Regions from separate parts of the Iodobacter fluviatilis genome, predicted to be linked through region 1. Evidence: predicted binding sites of a transcription regulator. Region 1 holds the regulator's gene; the other holds the start of a gene.
What was found. Region 1 encodes FliA, which starts transcription of late flagellar genes. Its sites were predicted from a motif close to GCTAAAGNTNNNNNNNNNNCNGCCGATAAT; they were not measured.
Positions count from the first base shown of each region.

Region 2: a site for FliA is predicted at 840-869, ahead of C1H71_RS15220 (chemotaxis protein). Genes of this name have one in related genera too.

Region 1 is NZ_CP025781.1:2,590,725-2,594,303, reverse strand. Features, by position in the region: gene C1H71_RS11580 (MlaD family protein) at 1-781, shown strand, start outside; gene C1H71_RS11575 (ABC-type transport auxiliary lipoprotein family protein) at 851-1,432, shown strand; gene C1H71_RS11570 (RNA polymerase sigma factor FliA) at 1,476-2,216, shown strand; gene C1H71_RS11565 (flagellar motor protein) at 2,226-2,966, shown strand; gene C1H71_RS11560 (lysophospholipid acyltransferase family protein) at 3,079-3,579, shown strand, end outside.
Region 2 is NZ_CP025781.1:3,422,515-3,426,093, reverse strand. Features, by position in the region: gene C1H71_RS15225 (sensor histidine kinase) at 1-725, opposite strand, end outside; gene C1H71_RS15220 (chemotaxis protein) at 962-1,912, shown strand; gene C1H71_RS15215 (chemotaxis protein) at 1,945-2,883, shown strand; gene cheY (chemotaxis response regulator CheY) at 2,940-3,329, shown strand; gene cheZ (protein phosphatase CheZ) at 3,363-3,579, shown strand, end outside.

The DNA of each region.
Region 1 (3,579 bases):
GCTGATCGAAGCCAAACTTCGCCCCGAGCTATTTGGTGGCAAAAACATGCCGTTTCCTGATCAAAGCTATTTAGATAAAGAAATCGCCAAAGGCCTGCGGGTTCGGCTTAATCCTCAGGGCCTAACGGGCACCAGCTACCTAGAAATTGACTATCAAGATTTAGAACGCAATCCCAGCCTTACCATGCAATGGCAGCCTAAGCATCTGTATATTCCATCGACTAGAAGCACGATGGCGCAACTCGTTAACTCCACCCAAAATCTTGCTATACGCCTACAAAAACTAGATATTGAAGGCTTAATCAGTAATTTAAATCAGGTATTAAGCACAGCGAATAGCAAGATGAATGACATTCCTTTGCAAGCGCTCGCACAAAAAATGCTGTTGATTACAGAAAAGTTAGAAAAGATCCCCTTTTCTGAGCTCAGCAGCGAAGCCAGTGGCCTTATGCACGAAGCCCGTAGCAGCAATCAAGCCTTACAAACGCTTCTGACCGATCCGGCATGGGCCAGCGCCCCAAGCGATCTAGCCGCCAGTGCCAAGCAGGCACGCGCCCTGCTAGAAAACCCACATCTGGTTGGTAGCTTACAGAAAATGGAAAGTAGCTTTAGCCGCCTAGATAAACTACTAGAGCAACATGAAGGCGGCTTAGATAGCACACTAAATAATATGCAACAAATCAGTGAAGACTTACGCGTGATGAGTGAAGCAGCAAGGGCTAATCCAACTGGGCTACTGCTTGGCAAACCACCTGCGCCTTATGTTTTACCAAATAAATAACGGATGTTCCGCAGTAAAAAGCGTCGACCTCTTACCATAAAAAAATAACTCTAAAATGGCCGCATACCTATGAAACGCCTAATTATTTTACTTTGTAGTGCTTTGATCGCCGCCTGCGGCACCACGACCCCTAGCAAAGAAACGTACTTACCCGTGATTGAGCGCAGCGGGCCTAGCCATGCGGTGCAATTTAAAGGCACACTACAAATAAATGCCTTTAGCGCCCAAGCCCCGTTTGGCGAGCGTAATTTTTTTTACCGCGAAAGCACCCAACGCTTTGTCAAAGATCCTTACCGTGAATGGCTCTCCTCCCCCACAGGGCTTATCACCACTCATACGCAAACTTGGTTAAAAAGCAGTGGCTTATTTCGCGAAGTGCTGCCCTTATATTCAAAGCAAACCGCAGATTACCAACTCAAGGGTGAATTACTCACGCTACATACCGATTTACAAGCCCAGCCTCTCGCCGTTGCAAAACTGCACATACGCTTAAGCTCAGCGAAATCCCCTGTTATACTCGACACTATTCTTACGGCAAGTGAGCCCTTATCTGGAATGAGTGCTAACGATATAGCTGCAGGATTAGATCAAGCGCTCGCTAATACCCTTAAACAATTAGAACGCAAACTGATTTCGCTCCCAACTTCTTAGACGGTCGGCTAAACTGATTTAAGCCTCCTCATAGTAGAAACAAATGGCAGCGCCACGCGCACTCTCCCTTTATCGTCAGACTCAGGCAAGCCAAGACGAGGATTATGTCTCTCGGCATGCGCCCTTGGTCAAACGGATCGCCTATCATATGGTGAGCCGTTTGCCTGCGAGTGTAGAAGTCGATGATTTGATTCAAGTGGGTATGATGGGCTTGATGGAAGCGGCAAAAAACTTTGATCCAAATGCGGGCGTACTGTTTGAAACTTTTGCCTCACAACGCATTCGTGGCGCCATGCTTGATGAATTAAGAAGCTCCGATTGGATGCCCCGCCACGCCCGTAAGCATATGCGCGAAATTGAAGCCGCGATGTTAGCCCTAGGGCACAAACTAGGCAGAGCACCACTAGAAAGCGAAGTCGCCCAACACCTACAGCTCGATTTAGAAGCCTATCAAAACATGCTCAGCGAAGCGCGAGGCCACCAACTGGTGCACCTCGAAGATATTGAAGACGAAGATGAAAACCACCACAACGTTCAATACTCTGCCGACCATGCAATTAACCCGCTGCAGCAACTTGCGGATGCAAATTTTCAGCGAAATTTAATCAGGGGCATCGACGAGCTACCCGAACGTGAAAAACTGGTTATGGCTCTGTACTACGATGAAGAACTAAACCTTAAAGAAATTGGTGCCGTACTAGGCGTAACCGAGTCTCGAGTTTGCCAGCTACACAGCCAAGCCATTGCCCGCTTAAGGGCCAGATTAGGCGATTGGACGAGTTGATAAAAACATATGGATAAAATTAGTATTTTTGGAGTTTTACTTGGTTTAACCGCTGTGATTCTTGGCCAAATTTTAGAAGGTGGCCACGTTGCATCCTTGATGCAAGCCACGGCATTTTTAATTGTGACAGGTGGCACCCTTGGGGCCGTCATGTTGCAAACTCGGCAAGATCACTTTATTGCTGGCGTAAAAATGGTGAAGTGGGTGTTTATCCCCCCTCAACACGATTTTAAAAAACAACTGGGTGTGTTATTAAACTGGAGCCAGCAAGCTCGTCGTGGAGGTTTGCTTGCTTTAGAAGCATATGTGCAAAGCGAAAAAGATATTTTTGTAAAACGCGCTCTGCAAATGGTTGTAGACGGAGCCGAACCAGAAGTGATTCGCCGCGCAATGGAACTTGATATCGATTCATTTGAAGATCGTGCACGCTCTGCCGCTAAAATTTGGGAAGCGGCCGGTGGCTACTCCCCTACTATCGGCATTATTGGCGCGGTGATGGGGCTGATTCATGTAATGGAAAACCTAACCGATCCATCCAAGCTAGGCGCAGGCATTGCCGTTGCCTTTGTCGCCACCATTTATGGCGTTGCCATGGCCAACCTGTTGTTTTTGCCCATTGCTCACAAGCTAAAACAACATATTCAAACCGAAATAAAACGTCGTGAAATGCTACTTGAAGGCTTAGTCGCCATCGCCAATGGTGAAAATCCAAGGGTGCTAGAAAACAAACTGGCAGGTTTTTTACCCTGAGCTCGTTTTTTGTAAGCGCCGTACGCAAGCAGCTTTGATCTATATATAAACATACTTATGCCATATTTTTGCATTTTATCCCAGCACCACCATCGCTCAGTGGAGAACTCCCATGCTTTGGCTTGCAAAATGGCTTCGTCTTCTCATTGCTGGGCTTGATCTGCTATGTTTTACACTTTTGATGATGGCCTTAGCCCGCCTGCCTATAGCTTGGCTCGGTTTTTACCCCAAACTATTTCAGAGCTGGTGTCGTTGTTTTGTAAGGGCGCTGGGGGTCGAGCTGCGATTACACCAACACCATCAAGCACCACTTCCTCGGCAGTATATTCTGATCGCCAATCACCCTTCAGTCTTTGAAGACGTTGGCATTCCGGCTTTTTTCCCCGTTAGAAATCTGGCCAAAGCCGAAGTGCGTGACTGGTGGTTTGTTGGGAGAATTGCTGAGGCGGCGGGGACTTTATTTGTGCGCCGTGAGCAAAAAGACGCTCGGCAAGCGGCCTTGCAAAATATGATCAGTGCAGTACAAGCAGGCTATTCAATTGCGCTTTATCCAGAAGGCGGCTGCAAAGGCCGGCGTTTATGGGATAAATTTCTTTATGGCGCATTTACCGTT
Region 2 (3,579 bases), 830 kb from region 1:
TTCACTGACTCCAATGGCACGTCTTGGCCACGGACAAAACTCAGCATATTTTGAATTAATACTTCTAAGTGTCTCAAGCGCGCTAAATTTTTTTGCCCAAATTTTTGTCTATCTTGATCACTTAACTCAGGCTTAGCTAGGTGCGCAGAATAAAGTAATGCCGTAGCAAGTGGGGTGCGCAGTTGATGCGCCAGACCTGCGGTCATTTCCCCCATGGCAGCTAAACGTTTGTGTTGGGTAAGTGCTCGCTGTAATTCCCACATATCACTCACGTCATGAATCAACATGATTTTGCCATGCTCATTTGGCATATCGTTCACCATAATACTGATGCGTCGCTCTCCATTTTCTGTCTGGGATAGCCATAGATCAGGGCCATTGCTGGCCTGTAAATGCTCAGTAATATATTGCTGCCAAACAGCCCCTAAACATAATGATTTCATCATTAAACCGGCAGCAGGATTGAATTCAACCACCACGCCATGCTCATTTAATTCCACCACCCCGCCAGGTAAACGCTGCAAAAGTAATGACAGCCGTCTTGATAAAGCGGCCTTTTCATCTAACTCGCGGCGTAGATTTCCATTGGCAATTTCCAATTGATCGGTCAAAGAAACAACTTGCTGCTGTAAATCTGCGTAAGCCAAGCTAAGCTGATTTGAAGCTTCTGTAAAAAGCGAAAAAGCACTTTCCAACTCACGGGGGTCAATACCAAGATTGTCCATATAACACCTTCCTTGTTGCTTTTTCTTTTTTACATTATAAAGTGACTAGACAGCAGTCCAAAACAATGATCTATATTTTTATGGAAGCCAAGATAATTTAAATATTAGTGAAAGTTTAAATAGTTCTAGTCTTACGGCTATAATTGCTTCTTTTAGTGTTTGTACAGCTGCTTCCTAAATGTTCCATCTCAACACCGTCGGTTAAGAATACTTAAACGCAGCCTGGAGCTATTTCTGTGTCTGACTTATTAAAAAATATTGACGCTCGTACAAAGCTGGCTGGTACTAACAAGCTGGAAATCCTTTTATTTACTCTCGGGCAAGATGAGCGCTCTGGCCGACGAGAAAACTTTGCAATCAATGTGTTCAAAGTGCGCGAAGTCATGCGAACGCCGGAAATCACCAAAGCGCCAGATATGCCCCCTTCAATCGAAGGAATGGTGAGTTTGCGCGGAGTACTGGTTCCCGTCATTGATTTAGCACGCTACGCGGGTATTGCTACCACAACGCGCCCAGAAATCATGATTGTTTCTGAATATAACGGCCACACACAGGGTTTTTTAGTTGAAGCGGTTGACACCATTTTACGACTGGATTGGTCGCAAATGCGTGTACCTCCCGACATGCTAATGTCACAAATGGGCGGTTTAGTTGTTGCGGTAACCGAGCTTCCAAATAATAAGCTTGTAATGATGATGGACGTTGAAAAGGTACTGGCTGAATCTGTACCTGGCTCTGATAAAATCGACCCTGAGTCCTTAATTCAAGATGTTAGCTTAGCCTCAAAAACTGTTTTTATTGCTGATGATTCGATCGTTGCTCGCCGTCAAATTGAAATGACCTTAGATGCGATGCATATCAAACATATTTCTACCATTAATGGCAAGCGTGCTTGGGAAGAATTGCAGCGCCTCGCACAATCTGCAGATTTGCAGGGAAAATTAGTAAGAGACATGGTTCATTTGGTGCTCACCGACGTAGAAATGCCAGAAATGGATGGCTATATGCTCACCAAATTAATTAAGAGTGACCCACGTTTTGCAGGGATTCCAGTTTTAATGCACTCGTCATTATCTGGTGCCTCTAATCAAAAACTAGGGCAATCCGTTGGTGTTGATGGTTATGTTGCCAAATTTGAGGCGCATCGACTATCTGAAGCAGTTGCCAATTTCCTAATTAAAGAATAATGCACCACTAAGAACAACAGCGGAGGTGATTCATGTCAAGTAATTCGAGCAATTTACTTGAAAGCATTGATGCGCGAACCAAGCTAGCTGGTTCCAATAAAATGGAAATCCTGCTGTTTACCCTAGGCACGCGTGAAATATTTGGTATCAATGTGTTTAAAGTACGCGAAGTATCCCAAACACCAAAAATTACCAAGACTCCAAATATGCCCCTTGGTGTTGAAGGTGTTCTTTCTTTGCGTGGTAATATCATCCCCGTTATTGCACTAGCAACATTTGTAGCTACACAAGAAACGCCTTCAGCAGAAGCCACCAGCACCATGATTGTGACTGAATTCTCGAAGCACACTCAAGCCTTCCTCGTTCATGAAGTGGATCGTATTATTCGAGTTGATTGGGACAAGGTTCGTGCGCCAGAAACCATGCTGGCAGGTAATCAACAATTAATTACCGCCCTCACCGAACTACCCGATGGCAAGCTCGTATCCATCTTAGATGTAGAGCAAATTTTAGCCAGTGTGATTGGCGACCCCACGATTCCTGATTTACAAAAAGCGGCCATTAATCCTGAAACATTCATGTTTTTTGTGGATGATTCAATGGTGGCCCGCAAAGAAATTATTAGCGTACTTGATAAAATTGGTGTTAAGTATCACCAAGCTAATAATGGCCGTGAAGCATGGGATAAACTGCAAAACTTAGCGAATCGCGCCACACATGACGGCGAACGGCTGCGCGACAAACTAAAAATGATTTTAGTAGATGCTGAAATGCCAGAGATGGATGGCTATGTATTAACTAAGCACATTAAGTCTGATAATCGTTTCCAAGGTATTCCCATCGTAATGCATTCATCTTTATCTTCAAATGCAAACAGAGCGATGGGAAGCAGCGTTGGTGTCGACGCTTATGTGGCAAAATTTGACGCCGTCATTCTAGCCGACACAATCACCCCTCTGCTGGTTGGTTAAGATCGGTTTTATAAAACAAGCCGTTTACAAAGAGTGTAAACGACATGGAGTATCATATGGCAGATAGTAACCTGCGTATTTTAGTGGTGGATGATTTTTCCACAATGCGCCGTATTGTTCGTAACCTTTTGAAAGAACTAGGTTTTTCCAATGTTGACGAGGCAGAAGACGGCCAAGTTGCATTGCATAAGCTCAAAAATGGCTCTTTCGAATTTGTGGTTACCGATTGGAACATGCCGAACATGACTGGCATTGAGCTACTACGTGCAATTCGCGCAGATGCACAACTTAAACATCTACCGGTCATGATGGTGACGGCAGAGGCTAAAAAAGAAAACATTATTGAAGCGGCTACCGCTGGCGCAAATGGCTATATCGTAAAACCATTCACAGCTGCCACATTGGATGAAAAACTGAAGAAAGTTTTCGCCAATATGAGCAAGTAGAACAAGAACCTGACAGACGCACAGGAGGCGACTGTGAACGATCATGCCCTAAATAGCGGAGATTCCGCTGACCTAGAAGCGCTATTCGATAGTATCTCCAATAAGGAGAGTGAACCGGAAGCCCCTGCCCCTGCTCCTGCCTCGGCTGAAGTTAGTCCACTGGCAGCAAGCAGCCCTCCGGTCACACTCACTGCTGAAGAGATGAACGATCCTGCTCGCGCTATGTTTTCACACATTGGGCAACTAACAC